DNA from 4 places in the Streptomyces sp. UF-297 genome. Region 1 is predicted to be linked to each of the others. Evidence: riboswitches for the same ligand, from Rfam matches in the RefSeq annotation. Region 1 holds a riboswitch; each other region holds the start of a gene.
The links. A riboswitch is a leader RNA that binds a small molecule or an ion and turns the genes downstream of it on or off. The one in region 1 is predicted to bind cobalamin.
Positions count from the first base shown of each region.

Region 2: it holds a riboswitch for cobalamin, as region 1 does, so the genes downstream of both, AC4IJH_RS16680 (cobalamin biosynthesis protein) here and AC4IJH_RS35150 (GHMP family kinase ATP-binding protein) in region 1, are expected to answer to the same signal.
Region 3: it holds a riboswitch for cobalamin, as region 1 does, so the genes downstream of both, AC4IJH_RS27245 (ribonucleoside-diphosphate reductase subunit alpha) here and AC4IJH_RS35150 (GHMP family kinase ATP-binding protein) in region 1, are expected to answer to the same signal.
Region 4: it holds a riboswitch for cobalamin, as region 1 does, so the genes downstream of both, AC4IJH_RS38765 (CbtB domain-containing protein) here and AC4IJH_RS35150 (GHMP family kinase ATP-binding protein) in region 1, are expected to answer to the same signal.

Region 1 covers NZ_JBSIBZ010000087.1:32,363-36,731, reverse strand. The annotation lists gene metE (5-methyltetrahydropteroyltriglutamate--homocysteine S-methyltransferase) at 1-1,965, shown strand, start outside; cobalamin riboswitch at 2,176-2,396, shown strand; gene AC4IJH_RS35150 (GHMP family kinase ATP-binding protein) at 2,594-3,478, shown strand; gene AC4IJH_RS35145 (cysteine synthase family protein) at 3,475-4,369, shown strand, end outside.
Region 2 covers NZ_JBSIBZ010000024.1:65,226-69,594, reverse strand. The annotation lists gene AC4IJH_RS16685 (cobyric acid synthase) at 1-892, opposite strand, end outside; gene AC4IJH_RS16680 (cobalamin biosynthesis protein) at 981-1,994, opposite strand; cobalamin riboswitch at 2,130-2,329, opposite strand; gene AC4IJH_RS16675 (hypothetical protein) at 2,500-2,730, opposite strand; gene AC4IJH_RS16670 (inorganic phosphate transporter) at 2,770-4,017, opposite strand; gene AC4IJH_RS16665 (lysozyme) at 4,157-4,369, opposite strand, start outside.
Region 3 covers NZ_JBSIBZ010000055.1:58,026-62,394, reverse strand. The annotation lists gene AC4IJH_RS27255 (TolB family protein) at 1-895, opposite strand, end outside; gene AC4IJH_RS27250 (TolB family protein) at 892-2,244, opposite strand; cobalamin riboswitch at 2,452-2,578, shown strand; gene AC4IJH_RS27245 (ribonucleoside-diphosphate reductase subunit alpha) at 2,735-4,369, shown strand, end outside.
Region 4 covers NZ_JBSIBZ010000111.1:15,341-19,709, reverse strand. The annotation lists gene glxA (radical copper oxidase GlxA) at 1-373, shown strand, start outside; gene AC4IJH_RS38770 (glycoside hydrolase family 6 protein) at 462-1,544, opposite strand; cobalamin riboswitch at 1,882-2,021, shown strand; gene AC4IJH_RS38765 (CbtB domain-containing protein) at 2,055-2,273, shown strand; gene AC4IJH_RS38760 (CbtA family protein) at 2,290-3,066, shown strand; gene AC4IJH_RS38755 (GlxA family transcriptional regulator) at 3,135-4,187, opposite strand; gene AC4IJH_RS38750 (DJ-1/PfpI family protein) at 4,244-4,369, opposite strand, start outside.

The sequences.
Region 1 (4,369 bases):
ACCAAGTGGTTCGACACCAACTACCACTATCTCGTACCGGAGTTGGGGCCCGACACGGTCTTCGCCGCCAACTCCGCCAAGCAGGTCGGTGAGCTCAAGGAGGCGCTCGCGCTCGGCCTCACGCCGCGCCCGGTCCTCGTCGGCCCCATCACCTACCTCCTGCTGTCCAAGCCCGCTCCCGGCGTCGCCGCCGACTTCGATCCGCTGACCCTGCTCGACCGGCTCCTTCCCGTGTACGCGGAGGTGCTGTCCGACCTCCGTGCGGCCGGGGCCACTTGGGTGCAGCTGGACGAGCCCGCGCTGGTGCAGGACCGCACCGCGGCCGAGCTGAACGCCGCCGAGCGCGCCTACCGTGACCTCGGCGCCCTCACCGACCGCCCGCAGCTGCTGGTCGCCTCGTACTTCGACCGGCTCGGCGAGGCCCTGCCCGTCCTGGCCAAGGCCCCCGTCGACGGTCTGGCGCTGGACTTCACCGAGGCCGCCGCCGGCAACCTGGACGCGCTCGCCGCGGCCGGCGGCCTGCCCGGCAAGCGGCTGGTCGCCGGTGTCGTCAACGGCCGCAACATCTGGATCAACGACTTCGAGAAGTCGCTGGCCACCCTCGGCACGCTGCTGGGCCTGGCCGACCGGGTGGACGTGGCCGCCTCCTGCTCGCTGCTGCACGTTCCGCTCGACGCCACCGCCGAGCGCGACATCGACCCGCAGGTGCTGCGCTGGCTCGCCTTCGCCCGGCAGAAGACCACCGAGATCGTCACGCTCGCCCGCGGTCTCGCACAGGGCACCGACACCATCGCCGCCGAACTGGCCGCCAACCGCGCCGACCTGGCCTCCCGCGCCGGTTCCGCGATCACCCACGACCCCGCCGTGCGCGACCGCGCCGCCGCCGTCACCGACGCCGACGGCCGCCGTTCGGCCCCGTACGAGCAGCGGGCCGGCGCCCAGCGCGCCCACCTGGGCCTGCCGCTGCTGCCGACCACCACCATCGGCTCCTTCCCGCAGACCGCCGAGCTGCGCACCGCCCGGGCCGACCTGCGCGCGGGCCGCATCGACACGGCCGGGTACGAGGAGCGCATCAAGAACGAGATCCGTGAGGTTCTCGCCTTCCAGGAGAAGGCGGGCATCGATGTCCTCGTGCACGGCGAGCCCGAGCGCAACGACATGGTGCAGTACTTCGCCGAGCAGCTGACCGGCTACCTCGCCACGCAGCACGGCTGGGTCCAGTCGTACGGCACCCGCTATGTGCGCCCGCCGGTCCTCGCCGGTGACATCTCGCGGCCCGAGCCGATGACGGTGCGCTGGACGACGTACGCCCAGTCGCTCACCGACCGTCCGGTCAAGGGCATGCTGACCGGCCCGGTCACCATGCTCGCCTGGTCCTTCGTCCGCGACGACCAGCCGCTGGGCGACACCGCCCGCCAGGTCGCCCTCGCCCTGCGCGACGAGGTCAACGACCTTGAGGCGGCCGGGACTTCGGTCATCCAGGTGGACGAGCCCGCGCTGCGCGAGACGCTGCCGCTGCGGGCGGCCGACCACAGTGCCTACCTCGCCTGGGCCACCGAGGCGTTCCGCCTGACCACCAGTGGTGTGCAGGACCGGACCCAGATCCACACCCACATGTGCTACGCCGAGTTCGGCGACATCGTCCAGGGCATCGACGACCTCGACGCCGACGTCATCAGCCTGGAGGCCGCCCGCTCCCACATGCAGGTCGCCCGCGAGCTGGCCGCCCACGGCTATCCGCGCGAGGCCGGACCCGGTGTGTACGACATCCACTCCCCCCGCGTGCCGAGCGCCGAGGAGGCCTCCAGCCTGCTGCGCAAGGGCCTCGGCGCCATCCCGGCCGAGCGCCTGTGGGTCAACCCCGACTGCGGTCTGAAGACCCGCGGCTGGCCCGAGACCCGCGCCTCGCTGGAGAACCTCGTCGCCGCCGCGCGGACCGTCCGGGCGGAGCTCGCCTCGTCCTGAACCGGTGACGGCCGGGACGGGCTCGCCCGAGCCCGTCCCGGCCGTCACGTTTTTCCCTGGGCAGGGCAGCCTGCCGCGCACCGCCACCTCTCGTCCCGCAGCGTCCCCCGGATGCTCCGGCCGCCCGATGCCACAGATCCCGCGCCGTGTCAGCGGGGGCAATCAAGCCAACCCCTCAGGTCACTCTGTTGCCGCGGCAACGGCGCCTCTACGCTGATGTGCGCAGTCGGTTCGCGCCTTTTTCCGGGGCGCGTCGTAAGAGGGAACCCGGTGGGAATCCGGGACTGTCCCGCAGCGGTGAGTGGGAGCGAACGCCGTCAACGGCACTGGGCCCCGTCCAGGGGCGCGGGAAGCGACGGCCAGTAGATGTCGCCGGAAGGCCCGGCCGACGTGCCCACGAGTCCGAAGACCTGCCACTGTGCGCGTGCGGCGACGCATGCGCTGTTCACGGTGACCTCGAGGGCTGGGTCGGCGGTGCAGGCGGCGTGACGCGCGTACGGTCGCGGCCGCCTTCTCGCTCTGCGGTCATTCCTCGGGCCGGGTGCGGCGAGGAGGGCGTGTTCGTGACCGAGGCGTACCGCAGGAGCTGCCACCAGCCGCTCCCTACAAGGCTGTTGTGCGGTGGCCCATGCTGACCGGATCCGATGGTGCCTCGGCGCGGCCGGTCTCCGGTGTCTGCCACGGGACGCTGGGCGAGCTCTTCCAGGGCCCGCTGCGCCCTGTCGGCGATCCGGACATCGCGCTGGTCTCGTTCCCCGTGGACCGCCACTCCTGGGTGTATTTCACGCCCGGCGCCCATCCGGGCCATGAGCTGCCGCTCGGCGAGAAGGCGGCGACGGCCGTACGGCTCTTTTTGGGGCACTACGGGCTGACGCTGCCGCCGGGCCGCTGGAGCACCCACTCGGACCTGACCGTCGGGGTGGGGATGGCCAGTTCCACGGCGGACATCGTGGCGACGCTGCGCTGTCTGTTCCAGGTCTTCTCCCTGCCGTACGACGCCGACGCGGTCATCGGCATCCTCTCCGCGATAGAGCGGGCCGACAGCGTGTTCCTCGACGAGTTCGCGCTCTACCTGAGCGCCCGGCACCGTGTCGTACGGCGGCTGGGCGCCGGCATCGGCTTCCACACCGCCTTCGTCATGGAGCCGGGCACGGTGGACACCGCCGCGGTCACTCCCCTGCTGCAGCGGCACTACCGGCGCTGCGCGACGGAGTACGAGAAATGCCTGACGGACCTCCTCAAGGGCTTCGCCTCGGGGGACGCGGCCGCCGTGGCCAGGGCGGCCACCATCAGCGGCGTGCTGTCCCAGGAGGCGCTGCCCAAGCACACCTTCGAAGCCGTACTGGCCCACCGCGAGGAGTTCGGGGCGGACGGCCTCTTCGTCGCCCACACCGGCTCCGTCATCGGCTACCTCTTCGGACGCCGGCCCGCACCGTCCCTGAAGGGCGAACTGTCCGCCTTCTTCCACTCGCTCGGCCACCAGTGCTCCTTCGCCCACGGAGGCTACGTGTGACACACCCCCACATCGCCGACGCCCTCAAAACCCCCGACCTCGTCCGGCTCACGGACGGCATGGTCCTGCTGCGGTTCGAGTCGATGAAGATCTACTCGGCGCTCGCGGCCGTCCGCCGGCTCCTCGACCAAGGCACCATCCGCACCGGACAGACCCTGATCGACAGTTCCAGCGGCATCTACGCCTACGCCCTGGCACTGGCCTGCCACCGCTACGGCCTGCGGTGCCACATCGTGGCCTCGACCACCGTCGACACCACGACGCTAGCCCAGCTGGAGATCCTCGGCGCCACCGTCGAGCAGGTCGCACCGTCGCACAACCTCAAGCTCGACCAGGAGTTACGCGTGCGGCGGGTGCGGGAGATCCTCGCCGAGCGGCCCGGCGTCCACTGGATGCGCCAGTACCACGACGCCATCCACTACCTCGGCTACCGGGAGGTCGCGGACATCGTGTCCGCCGCGCTGCCGGACCACGCGCTGACCGTCGTCGGCGGGGTCGGGTCGGGTGCCTCCACCGGCGGGCTCACCGAGCACCTGCGGCGGCGCGATCCCGGCGTCCGGCTGGTCGGGGTGCAGCCGTTCGACAGCGTCACCTTCGGCAGCCAGGACCACCACGACCCGGAAGCGATCATCGCCGGGATCGGTTCCTCGATCGTCTTCGACAACGTCCGCCACCACCTGTACGACGCCATCCACTGGATGGACTTCACCCATGCCCTGTCCGGCGCCGTCGCCCTGCTGCGCGAGCACGCCGTCTTCGCCGGGCTGTCCACCGGCGCCGCCTACCTGACCGCCACGTACGAGACCCGCCGCCACCCCGACCGCCTCCACCTGGTCATCGGGGCGGACACCGGCCACCGCTACGTGGAGCGGGTGTTCGCCCGCCACCGGG
Region 2 (4,369 bases), on a different contig from region 1:
CCACGCCCGGTTCGGCCGCCAGCGCGTCCACGTCCGTGAAGTTGGACATCAGCGGTACGGCGGCGACCGCGACCCGCAGGACGTCCGCGCCGTGCGGCGGCGCCACCACGCTCTCGCGCACCGCGCCGCGCAGCGAGACCCGCAGCCCGTCCTCCTCGTCGATGCCCAGCCCGTGCTGGAAGGGCAGCACGCCCAGCGTCGGCCGCCCGCTCAGCTGCCGCATCATCTCCAGCCCGGGCTCCAGCAGCGTCACATCGCCCCGGAACTTGTTGACGAGATACCCCGCCACCAGCGCCTGGTCCTCCTTGGACAGCAGCGCCGTGGTCCCGAAGAACGACGCGAAGACCCCGCCGCGGTCGATGTCGCCGACGACCACGACCGGGATGCGGGCGGCCCGCGCGATGCCCATGTTCACGATGTCGGTACGGCGCAGATTGATCTCGGCGGGGCTGCCGGCGCCCTCGCAGATCACCGCGTCGTGCGTGCGCCGCAGCTCGGCCAGGCACTCGGTGACCGTGTCCAGCAGCTTCTCCTGCCGCCCGCTGTGGTAGCCGCGCGCGCTCAGCTCGCCCACCGGCTTGCCCATCAGCACCACCTGGCTGCTGCGGTCGCTGCCCGGCTTGAGGAGCACGGGGTTCATCAGGGCGCTGGGCTCCACGCGCGCCGCGGCCGCCTGCATGGCCTGCGCCCGGCCGATCTCCGCGCCCTGGCGGGTCACGAACGAGTTCAGCGACATGTTCTGCGCCTTGAAGGGCGCCACCCGCACGCCCTGGCGCACCAGCCAGCGGCAGATCCCCGCGGTGACCACGCTCTTGCCCGCGTCGGACGTGGTGCCGGCGACCAACAGCCCACCGCCGAGCGCCCCTTGCGCCCCCTTGCCGCGTCCGTTCACGCCACTCTCCTCGTCTGTACGGGCACCGGGGCGCCGTCCTCGATCCATCCGCCCGCCGGGGCGCCGCTGTTCCACCCGGACCGGGCACTCACTCCGGCCTCCGCAGAGCCGTACGCGAACCCGCCGTACGCGAACCGGCCGTACGCGAACGGCCGTTACGCGAGAGGGCCGCGCCCACCGCCAGCCGCCCCGCCACGGTCACCGCCAGCGCCAGCGCACCGACCCGGCGCGAGAGCCGTACCGCGCGCTCGATGTCCGCCACCTGCACGGGCCGCGCCGAGCCGTTGAGCACCGGCCGGTGCTCGATCCGGGTGCCGTACGCCAGCGTGCCGCCGAGCCGTACCCCCAGCGCGCCCGCGAACGCGGCCTCCACCGGGCCCGCGTTGGGGCTGGGGTGGCGCCCGCCGTCCTCGCGCCAGGCCCGCCACGCGCCGCGCCGGTCCGGCCCGGCCAGCGTCGCCAGCGCGGCCGTCAGCCGTGCGCCGGGCCAGCCGAAGACGTCGTCGGTACGGGCCGAGGCCCAGCCGAAGCGCCGGTAGCGCGCGGACTTGTGACCCACCATCGCGTCCAGGGTGTTGACGGCCCGGAAGCACACCAGCCCGGGAACCGCGGCCACGGCGCCCCACACCAGCGCGCCCACCACGGCGTCCGAGGTGTTCTCCGCCACCGACTCCACCACGGCACGGGCGATCTGCTGCTGGTCCAGCGAGCGCGGGTCGCGCCCGCACAGGTGCGGCAGCCGCTCCCGCGCCACGGCCACATCTCCCGCTTCCAGGGCGCCGCCGATCGCCCGCGCCTCGCGGCCCAGGGACGTACCGCCGAGGACGGACCAGGTGGCGGCGGCGGTCAGTGCGACGGCGGCGGGGGTACGGCCGCGCGCGGCACGGGCCAGCAGCGCGGCACCGGCCGCGGCGCCGCCCGCGCACAGCACGGCGTGCACGGCCCCGCGGCCGCGGTCGTCGCGCCACAGCCCGCGCTCGACGGCCGCGGCGGCCCGCCCGAACGCGGCCACCGGGTGGCCGCGCCTGGGGTCGCCCGCGATCAGGTCGCCGAGAAAGCCGAGGGCCGCGCCGCACGCGTAAGTGGCGTGTTCGGCAGGCATCGGATCAGACCGCCGCGCCTCGAAGAAGGGCCGGCAGAGCGGGGGAGAGGGGGGTGTGCGGCGCACGGCGCGCCAGGGTTCTCGAACTGCGGCCCGGCATGGCGGTATGTCCTCACTCAGGGTCCGCGCCCTGGCTCGACGTGACCGGCGACGAGAGTCTCCTGGCTCCCCGGATCGGCGCCGCCCCCGGCCTTCCAGCCCGTAATACGGCACGGGCCGTGACCTTCGTTGGAGGAGCGCTCCCCGGTGACAGTGGCGGGACCGCGCCGGATTCTCACCGGACTTCCTCATCTGTCGCCGAATGGCTCCGGCAGTCCACCACGCGCCGCGAATGCCCGTCAACTCACCGTTGACCTGCGGCGCAGTCCCGTCACACCGGCTGTGGCCAAAGCCACAGGGCGGCAGTGGGGGCACGCGCCAGGCGCCCGGCGCACACGGCTGCTGCCGTGCGCTTCCGGGCGCCTGGTCCAAGCGGTTTGCGCGGGGCGCGGGAGGGGGCCGGCCGTCAGCCGGCCACGATCAGGTAGATCCCGTACGCCACCGCCGCCGCGCACAGCGCGAAGCAGGCGTACGCGCCGATACGGGCCGGCGCGGAGGCGGCGACCGCCTCGCCGGTCTCCTGCTGCGGCTTGCGGGACGTACCGACGATGCCGAGGGTGAACAGGCCCACGATCCCGACCGTCACCAGGAGGCTGACGCCGAAGACCTGGCCCAGAGCTGCCCAGTCGATGTGCATGGTTGAGTTTCCTTCTGGCTCTTGGCTGCGCCGGGAGCGTCAGCCCGTGGCCGTCGCGGCGGCCTTGGCGCGCGCCGCGGGGGCGGGCTCGGACGGGCTGTCGGCCACCGGGGCCGCGGCACCGGCCGGCGGCGGGGCGACGGTCTGCAGCGCGGCGGTGACCACGCCCACCGGCTCGTCGGCCGGCACCTCGTTGACGTTGGTGTGGTCCACCGGCTTGCGGCGCGAGGCCAGCCAGATGGCACCGCAGGCGATCACGGCCAGCACGGCCACCGTCGCCACGCCCCAGTCGCCCTGTCCCGCCAGGTAGGCGGCGGCCGCCGCGACCAGACCCGCGGCCGGCAGCGTCAGGCCCCAGGCGATGACCATGCGGCCCGCCGTGGACCAGCGCACCACGCCGCCCTTGCGGCCCAGCCCGGAGCCCATGACCGAGCCCGAGCAGACCTGGGTGGTGGAGAGCGCGAAGCCGAGGTGGGAGGAGGCCAGGATGGTGGCGGCGGCGCCGGTCTGGGCGGCGAAGCCCTGCGGCGGCTGGATGTCGGTGATGCCCTTGCCCATCGTGCGGATGATCCGCCAGCCGCCCAGGTACGTACCGAGCGCGATGGCGATACCGGCCGAGGCGATGACCCACATCGGCGGGTCGGCCTGCGGGGCGAGCACCCCGCCGGTGATCAGCGCGAGGGTGATCACACCCATCGTCTTCTGGGCGTCGTTGGTGCCGTGGGCCAGGGAGACCAGCGCGGCCGAGGCGATCTGGCCGGAGCGGTAGCCCTTGGCGGTCTCCGCCTCGTCCCGGCCCCGGGCCAGGCGGTAGGTCAGGCGGGTGGCGGCCATCGCGGCCAGACCGGCGACGATCGGCGCGAACACGGCCGGGATGAGGACCTTCATCACCACGGCGCTGCCGTTGACGCCGTCGGTGCCCACCGACACCAGGGTGGCGCCGATCAGGCCGCCGAAGAGGGCGTGCGAGGAGCTGGAGGGCAGCCCGGCGAGCCAGGTCAGCAGGTTCCAGACGATGGCGCCGACCAGACCGGCGAAGATCACTTCAGGTCTGATCCCGGCGGTCTCGTCGATGATTCCCCCGGAGATGGTCTTGGCGACCTCCACGGACAGGAATGCGCCGACGAGGTTGAGGACCGCCGACATCGCCACCGCTGTCTTGGGCTTGAGCGCCCCGGTGGAAATGGTGGTGGCCATCGCGTTGGCCGTGTCGTGGAAGCCGTTCGTAAAGTCGAACACCAAGGCCGTGACGATCACGATCCCGATGAGAAGCGTGATGTGTTCCATTCACCCAGGCAATCAGTTCGATGGGCAGTGACGCACGGGACCGTACGGACGATGGGTGAACGGAAGGTGAACTGGGACGGGCGCGGCGGTGACGCCCCCGCCGAGTTCGTGCGGAGGCGCCGCCGCGATCACCGGACGTTCACCCTCTGGCGAACCGCCTCAGCTCTCGCATCGAGCCGTTCCACTGGTTCTGGTCACCCGGCAGCGAGCCCCCGTTGTCGTACTGCCAGATGCTGTGGAAGTCCCAGCCGCCGGGCAGCGGGCCCGGCGAGCTGTGCCAGTTGGCCAGCCACAGCGGGTGGTGGTTCGCGAAGGAGCGGGCGCCGCCGGTGCAGCCGTTCCACCACCGCGT
Region 3 (4,369 bases), on a different contig from region 1:
CGGGGCTGAGCGAGGCCTCCCAGGCGCCCACCGCCTCGCCGTTGTGGCCCTGGCTGGCCACCTCGGTCCTGCCGGTGTCCAGGTCGTGCACATAGAAGGGGTAGCTGCGCGGGCGCAGGTCCCGCCCGGATGCGGATCCCTGGCTGCCGGGGAGGTTCGTCGCCTTGGAGATGAAGCCCGCCTTGCGGCCGTCGGCGCTCAGCACCGGCGAGGCCGAGGGCCCCGTCGCCTGGCCTCCGGTGGCGGTGACGCTCACCCGCTTCACCGACCCGTCGCGCAGTTGGCGTACGAAGATGTCCTGGCTGCCGTTGGTGTCGCCGGGCACGAGGTCCGCGCGGCTGGAGGCGAACGCCACATGGCTGCCGTCGGCGCTGATCACCGGCATCTGGCTGCCCTGCTCCCCCGTGTGCGGGAGGCCGTCGATGGTGACGCCGGTGGTACGGCCCGTCCTGCGGTCGTGGACGAAGACGTCCTCCTCGGCGTTGGTGTCGTCCGGCACGAGGTTGGCGGCCCGGGAGCCGAAGGCCACATACCGCCCGTCGGCGCTCAGCGAGGGCGAGAAGGAGGGGCCGTCGCCCTGGGCGCCGCCGGTGGCCACGCTGATCCGCTCCACCGCGCCGGTCCTCAAGTCCCTGACGAAGACGTCCCATTGGGCGTTGGTGTCGCCGGGCACGAGATTGGTGGCCGCCGAGGCGAAGGCGGCATAGCGCCCGTTGCCGCTGAGGGCCACGCCGCTGGAGCTGCCGTCGCCCTGCGCGCCGCCGGCCGCGACGCTGATCCGCTCCGTGCGCGGCGCGTTGGCCTGCGCCCCGGCCGTCCCCGCGGGCAGCAGCGCGGCCACCGCGCAGGCCAGCACGGCGACGGCTCTTCGTGACCCGCTGTGTCGTGCGCTCATCGGCTTTCCCCTCCTACAGGTCGGTTCTGCAGCCGCCGGACGAAGACATCGCCCGAGGCGTTGGTGTCGCCGGGCACCAGACCCTCGTCCCGGGAGTCGAAGAGCGCCGTACGCCCCGACGCGTCGGGCACCACGGCGTTGGTCCAGGACGTGGACTGCGCCCCGTCGGCGGCGAGGTTGACGCGCTGGACCGCCCCGGTCCTCAGGTCCCGTACGAACCCGTCCGCGTAGCCGTTGGTGTCGCCCGGCACGAGGTTGGTCGCCACCGACGTGAAGAACAGCCGCCGGTTGTCCGCGCTCAGCCGCCCGTCGGAGGCCCATCCGTTGCCCTGCGCGCCGTCGTGGGCGCGGGTCAGCAGCCGGGTGCCGCCGTCCCCGTTCAGGTCGCGGGCGAAGATGTCGTACGTGCCGTTGGTGTCGCCCGGCACCACATCGCCGGCCGGGCTCACGAAGAGCGCGTAGCGGCCGTCCGGGCTCAGCGAGGTGGAGGGTGTCACGCCGACGGCGGCGCCGGCGGTGCTCAGGCTCGCCGCCCTCGTCCGCCCCGAGCCGAGGTCGTGGACGTACATCGGGTCCAGTGGCGGCGGGCGCAGCGCGGTTCTCGCGCCGGGCAGATTCGACGCCCGCGAGACGAAGCCGACCCGGCGGCCGTCCGCGCTGATCGTCGGGATGCGGGAGGCGCCCTCGGCCTGGCTCCCGTCGCTCGCCACGCTCACCCGCCGCGTCGTTCGCTCCCGCAAGTCCGCGACGAAGACGTCCTGGCTCTCGTTGGTGTCCCCCGGCACCAGGTCCGCCCGGGACGAGCCGAATGCGAGATATCGCCCGTCACCGCTGATCGCGAAGCCCTGGACGCCGTAGCCGTACGGCGAGGTGCCCGCGCCCGCCGTGGGGCTCTGCGTCCGCCCGGTCACCCGGTCGCGCACGAAGACGTCGCCCTCTTTGTTGGTGTCCCCCGGTACCAGGTTGCCCGCCGAGGAGGAGAAGGCGACATACCGGCCGTCGGCGCTGATGGCGGGCGAACCGGAGAGAGCGTCGCCCTGCGTCCCGTCGCTGCCGACGCTGACCAGTTCGACCTTTCCGGTCCGCAAATCCTTGAGATAGACGTCCTGTTGGCCATTGGTGTCCGACGGCCCGAGGTCCGCGGCGTCGGAGGTGAAGGCGGCGTAGCGCCCGTCGGCGCTGAGCGCCGGGCTCGCCGCGAAGCCGGCGGACTGGGCCCCGTCCGCGGCCGCGCTGACCCGCTCGGTGGCCGCGGCGGACCGCGCCGAAGCCGCCCCGGCGGGCAGCAGCCCGGCCGCGAGGCACGCCCCGGCAGCCACCACGACCCCGGCTCTTAACCGTGCACGCATGTCTCCCCCCTCACACTTGGCCCCCTGCGGCCCCGATGGCCGACGGAGCAGTCAAGGAGCCAATACGCTGCACGGGCCCCGGTCAACGCCTCGACGGCGGCCCGGTCCCGCAATACGCCCCGTTCATCAGGGCTCTCTAACACACCTGAGGGCATGCCGCCGCCACGCGACACAAGATGTGGGGGTGCGTGCGTCGGCCAGCACAAGATGTATGCTCGTCCTCGCTGTCGCCGCAGGGGAATCCGGTGCAAATCCGGAACTGTCCCGCAACGGTGTACGAGTGCGCATTTAAGCACCCGTGAGTCCGAGGACCTGCCGACGGTACGACCCGCCGCGACCGGCGCGGTCGCTGTTTCGTCCGGGCCTCGCGGGTTGGGCCGGTGGACGCTACGAGTGTGCCCGCACCCCTCTTTTCCGGGGTGCCGTGTGCCCGTACGCGCCCGTCGCGCACCACCCCTCGCGGCCCCCGCCGAGTGAGGGAGAGCACCACGTGACCATCGCGCCGACGGAGCCCGCGTCAGCCGCTGCGGCCGTGCAGAACACGCGCGCCGCGCAGGCCACGCAGGCCACGGAGACCGCAGACGGGCCCGGCACCGCCCTGCTGCGCACCCTGACCGACCTCACCGCGGATCTCCCCGCCACCGACCCCGGCAAGGTCGCGGCCGCCGCCCTGCGCGGACGCCACGCGGGCTCCGACGAGGCCGAGTTGAGGTCCCTGGCCACCGAGGCGGCGGCCGGTCTGATCGGCGACGAGCCGCAGTACTCCAAGCTCGCCGCGCGCCTGCTCACCCTCGCCGTCGCCGACGAGGCCGCGGGCCAGGGCGCCGTCTCCTTCTCGGCCTCCGTCGAGGTCGGCCACCGCGAGGGCCTGATCGCGGACGACACCGCCGAGTTCGTACGCACCCACGCCGAGCGCCTGGACGAGCTGGTCACCACGGCCCTGAAGGACGGCGCGGACGACCGCTTCGGCTACTTCGGCCTGCGCACCCTGCACTCGCGCTATCTGCTGCGCCACCCCATCACCCGGCAGGTCATCGAGACCCCCCAGCACTTCCTGCTGCGGGTGGCCTGCGGCCTGGCGGAGGACCGCTCCCTGCGGGCCCTCGATGACGTCGCCGAGCTGTACCGCCTGACCAGCACGCTCTCCTACCTGCCGTCCTCCCCCACCCTGTTCAACTCCGGCACCCGCCACCCGCAGATGTCCTCCTGCTACCTGCTGGACTCCCCGCTGGACGAGCTGGACTCGATCTACGGCCGCTACCACCAGGTGGCGCGCCTGTCCAAGCACGCGGGCGGCATCGGCCTGTCGTACTCCCGTATCCGCGCCCGCGGTTCGCTGATCCGCGGCACCAACGGGCACTCCAACGGCATCGTGCCGTTCCTGCGCACGCTGGACTCCTCGGTCGCCGCCGTCAACCAGGGCGGCCGGCGCAAGGGCGCGGCCTGCGTCTACCTGGAGACCTGGCACGCGGACATCGAGGAGTTCCTGGAGCTGCGCGACAACACCGGTGAGGAGGCGCGCCGCACCCACAACCTGAACATCGCGCACTGGATCCCGGACGAGTTCATGCGCCGGGTGGACGCCGACCAGGACTGGTCGCTGTTCTCCCCGGTGGACGTCCCCGAACTGGTGGACCTGTGGGGCGCCGAGTTCGACGCCGCGTACAAGAAGGCCGAGGCCGAGGGCAAGGCCGTCAAGGCCGTGCCCGCCCGGGTCCTGTACGCGCGGATGATGCGTACGCTCGCGCAGACCGGCAACGGCTGGATGACCTTCAAGGACGCCGCCAACCGCACCGCCAACCAGACCGCCGAGCCCGGCAACGTGGTGCACTCCTCCAACCTGTGCACCGAGATCCTCGAGGTCACCAACGACGGCGAGACCGCCGTGTGCAACCTCGGCTCGGTCAACCTCGCCGCCCACCTGGGCGAGGACGGGCAGATGGACTGGGAGCGGCTGGACGCCACCGTGCGCACCGCCGTCACCTTCCTCGACCGCGTGGTGGACATCAACTTCTACCCGACCGACGAGGCCGGCGCCTCCAACTCCCGCTGGCGCCCGGTGGGGTTGGGCCTGATGGGCCTGCAGGACGTCTTCTTCCGGCTGCGCCTGGCCTTCGACTCGCCC
Region 4 (4,369 bases), on a different contig from region 1:
CAAGCCCGGCGTCTTCGAGCAGCAGATCGACCTCTACACCCCGCCCTACCTCTACCGCGACTCCCGGCCCCAGCTGACCGGGTCCGAGCGCAGGACCGTCCCGCTCGGCGGCAAGGTCACCTACAGGACGGCGCAGAGCGCGGGCATCAAGAAGCTGCGGCTGATCCGGCCCAGCTCCTTCACCCATGTCACCAACATCGAACAGCGCTCCATCGCGCTGGACTTCACCCGCACCAAGGACTCCGTGACCGCCACCCTGCCCAAGGACCCGTCCCTGGTCCCGCCCGGCTGGTACATGCTCAACGCCGTGGACGACCGGGGCACCCCGTCCGAGGCGGTCTGGCTCAAGGTGCCGGTGGCGCAGGGCAGTTGAGGTGCCCGTATACGAAGCGAGCGGTTGAGGAGTCCGCATACGAAGAGGGGCGCCCCGGATCACCGGGGCGCCCCTCTCTGTTGCTCAACTACCGCGAATTGCGGGCGAGCTGAAGGGCGTACTCGGGCCACCACTCCCCCGCCTTGGGCCCGCCCTTGCAGGTGCCGTCCGACTCCCCGGGGCGCTTGATCCACAGATAGGCGTCCACCAGCGGGTCGCCGGTCCTGACCGTCGGGGCCTTGCCCAGCGCCCGGCCCGGGGGGTTGCACCAGCTCTCCGCGTCGTCGCCGCCCGGCGCCGGGCCGTTGCCGTTGCGGCTGGTGTCGATGACGAAGGGCTTGCCGCCGAGCATCCCCGACAGCTGCTTGCCGTACTTCGTGTTCTCTTCCGTGGTCTGGTAGTTGGAGATGTTCAGCGCGAAGCCGTCGGCCTTGTCGATGCCCGCGCGGCGCAGCGGCTCGACCATACGGCCCGGGTCCTTGATCCAGTGCGGATTGCCGGCGTCGAGGTAGACCTTGGTCCTCGGCAGCGCCTTGAGCTTGCCCACGGCCTCGGTCAGCAGGGCGTAGCGCTCCTCGTGGAACTGCTCGGGGGTGCACTTGTCCTCGATGTGCGGCAGCGCGTCCGGCTCCAGGATGACGGTCGTGGCGCGGTCGCCGATGCCCTTGACGACGCCGTCGAGCCAGCCGCGGTAGGCGTTGCCGTCCGCGGCGCCGCCCTTGGAGTAGTTGCCGCAGTCGCGGTGCGGGATGTTGTAGAGGACGAGCAGGGCGTCGCGGTCGGCCTTGGCGGCGGCCTCGGTGAAGCCGCGCGCTTCGCTCTCCGCGTTGTCCACGCCGATCCACTCGGCGACGGGCCGGGAGGCGATCTTCTCGATCAGTTCGGCGTCGGACGCCTTGCCTTCCTTGGTGTACGCGGCCATCTGGCGGGCCGCATTTCCGTCGGGGTTGACCCAGAACCGCGCGGTGGACTTGGGCTGTTGCCCCAGAACGGGCGCGCCGGCCCCGCCCTCGCCCTCTCTCTCCCCGCCCTTTTCCGAAGAGCCGAAGCACCCGGCCAGCATCAGCAGCGCACCCGCGGCCGAGACCGCCGCCAGCGCCGTGCGCCGGCGGCCTGCGGTGCGGTGTCCACCCGGGGGGCGTCCCCCCGGCCCCCCCACATTTCCGTACATCCACTCCCCCTCGGAGCACGGGACAAGACCGGTCCGATCCATCGTTGCACAGGGGCGAGGAGCACTGTCGACCTATCGACGAGCCGATGACGGCTTGGCCTCAACTGCCCCTAGGCGGGGGCGTTCAGGCGTTCTAGAGTAGGTCGCCTGGCCCCAGTCCCCGGCCGTGTCCGACCTACGCACTCCCAGCGCCTCCCCCCGGCGACAGGGCCTCTCCCGCAGCCCTGGCGCCGCGGCGGTCGAGGACCGACCGGTCGGCGGTTCAGGGGGGAGCGGACCGCCGGCCGGGCACGGTCGCGTGCGCCCGTGCGCTGGTTGACATGTGCCCGTCCTGCTGGGAATCTCCGTTGCGACAAGTCCATACATCGAGGCGACGGCAGACAGGAACCCGGTGCGAATCCGGGACGGTCCCGCCACTGTGACCGCGAGCAGCGCCGCTCGCGGGAGTCAGGAACTGACCCGTCGTCCTCCTGCCATGGGGCGTGGAAACCCCACAAGGAGGCACTTCGGATGTCACTGCACACCGCGCAGCACACCGACCCGGCGGCCGTCTCGGCCGCCACGACCCGCACCCGCGACTGGCTGATCGCGGGCGGCGCCGTCATCATCGCGCTGATCGCGCTCTACGCCGTCTTCATCGACAACGGCTCCCTCATCTCCGCGACCGGCGACTACCTCCACGAGTTCTCCCACGACGGACGGCACCTCTTCGGCGCCCCCTGCCACTGATCGGGGCGCACGCACCATGAACCACCCCGTACTCCCCTTCCTGCGACGGGGACTGCTCGCGGGCGGCGCGGCCGGTCTGCTGACCGGTCTCTTCTCCCTGCTGCTCGCCGAACCGCTGATGGACCGCGCGATCCGCGCCGAGGAGGCGCGCCAGGAGCGCATGGAGCACCACGACGCGGGCGCCGCCGTCACCCAGCACCACGAGGAGCTGTTCACCCGCTCCACCCAGCACTTCGGCCTGGTGGTCACCGCGGTCGTCGCCGGTCTGGCACTGGGGCTGCTCTTCGCCGTCGCCTACGCGCTGATCCACCGCCGCGGCGCCCCGGGCGAGCGGCCCTGGCCGCGCGCGCTGGCCATGGCGGCCGCCGCGTTCACCGGCGTCGCGCTGCTGCCCGGACTGCGCTACCCCGCCAACCCGCCCGGCGTCGGCGACTCCGGCACGGTCGGGCAGCGCCAGATGCTGTGGCTGGCCGCGGTCGTCATCGGCGCCCTGGGCATGCTGCTGGCCTGGCAGATCCACCGCAGACTGGCCGGCCGCACCGAGCCGGTACGTCAACTGGCCGTCGCGCTCACCGCGATCGCCACCCTCGCGCTGCTGTTCGCGCTCCCCGGCAACCCCGACCCGGTACCCGTCTCGGCCACCCTCCTGTGGGACTTCCGGGTGCTCTCCCTGGCCTCCCACGTCCTGCTGTGGGCGGTCCTGGGCGGCGTCTTCGGCGCCCTGGGCCTGCGCGCGGCACGCTCCGCCCGCAGCGCCGGCGCCGACGCGGCAGTCCCGGCACCGGCCGCCTGAGCGCTTTGCCGGACGCGCGGTCGTCGCACCGCAGGCCGTGGAGGGGAGTCGAGCACGGCCCCCGCGCCTTACGGGGCGCGGAAACCGGCATCGCCGGCCGGAGGCCCGGCCTCCCCTCCCGGACCTCCGGCCGCCTTCCCGCGCGTCCCGTCCCGCGCCGTGGGCCCTTCGATGCCCGTACGGCTGAACCGGCTGCGGTACGCGCTCGGCGGCACCCCGATCTCGCGCAGGAACGTACGGCGCATGGTCTCGGCGCAGTTGAACCCGCAGCGCCGCGCCACCGCCCGTACCCCCTCCGCGCCGCTCTCCAGCATCTCCCGCGCCGCCTCCACCCGCGCCCGCTCCACGTACCGCCCGGGGCTGGTGCCGACCCGGCGGGTGAACATCCGGCTGAAGTGCCGCGGGCTCATCGACAGCCGGGCGGCCATCGCCTGGACCGACAGGTCCGCCGCCGGGTCGACGGCGATGTCGTCGAGCAGGGCGCGCGGCGGCCCGTCCGGTAGCGCCGGGGCGCGGTTGCGCAGGCTGAACTGGGACTGTCCGCCGGGCCGTTGGAGGAAGACCACCAGCCATTTGGCGACCTCCCGGGAGAGCGCGGCGCCGTGGTCCTCCTCCACCAGGGCCAGCGCCAGGTCCACCCCCGCGCTCACCCCGGCGGAGGTCACCACCGGCCCGTCGCGTACGAAGATCGCGTCCGGCTCCACGCTCACCGAGGGGTGTTCGGCCGCCAGCTCTTCGCACAGCGCCCAGTGCGTGGTGGCCCGCCTGCCGTCCAGCAGCCCGGCCTCGGCCAGGACGAAGGCGCCGGTGCACACCGAGGCGATCCGGCGCGCCCGGCCGGCCACCAGCCTTACCTGAGCGGTCAGTTCGGCCCCGCAGGCCGTGCCGCCGTGGCCCCAGCCGCCGGCCACCAGCAGGGTGTCCGGCTCCGCGTCCGGCAGCCGCAGGTGTACGCCGAGGCGGATGCCGGAGGAGGTCACCACGTCCCGGCCGTCCACGGAGGCCAGCCGCACCCGGTAGGCCCCGTCCCGCAGGCCTCCCGCGGAGGAGAACACCTCCAGGGGACCGGCCGCGTCCAGCAGTTGCACCCCGTCGTAGACCACGACCACCACCTCCCGCACGGCCTGCGCCGGACCGGTCGGGCCGCAGGGGCGGGGGTCCACGCTGTCCCGCACGCTCAGGCCAGCGACTTCCGTACGGAGGCGACCAGTTCGGCCGGCGCCTTGTCCGGCGAACCGGCGTCGAAGGGCGGCCGGGGGTCGTACTCCGTCATCAGCTGGGTCAGCTGCGCCCGCTCCGTGCC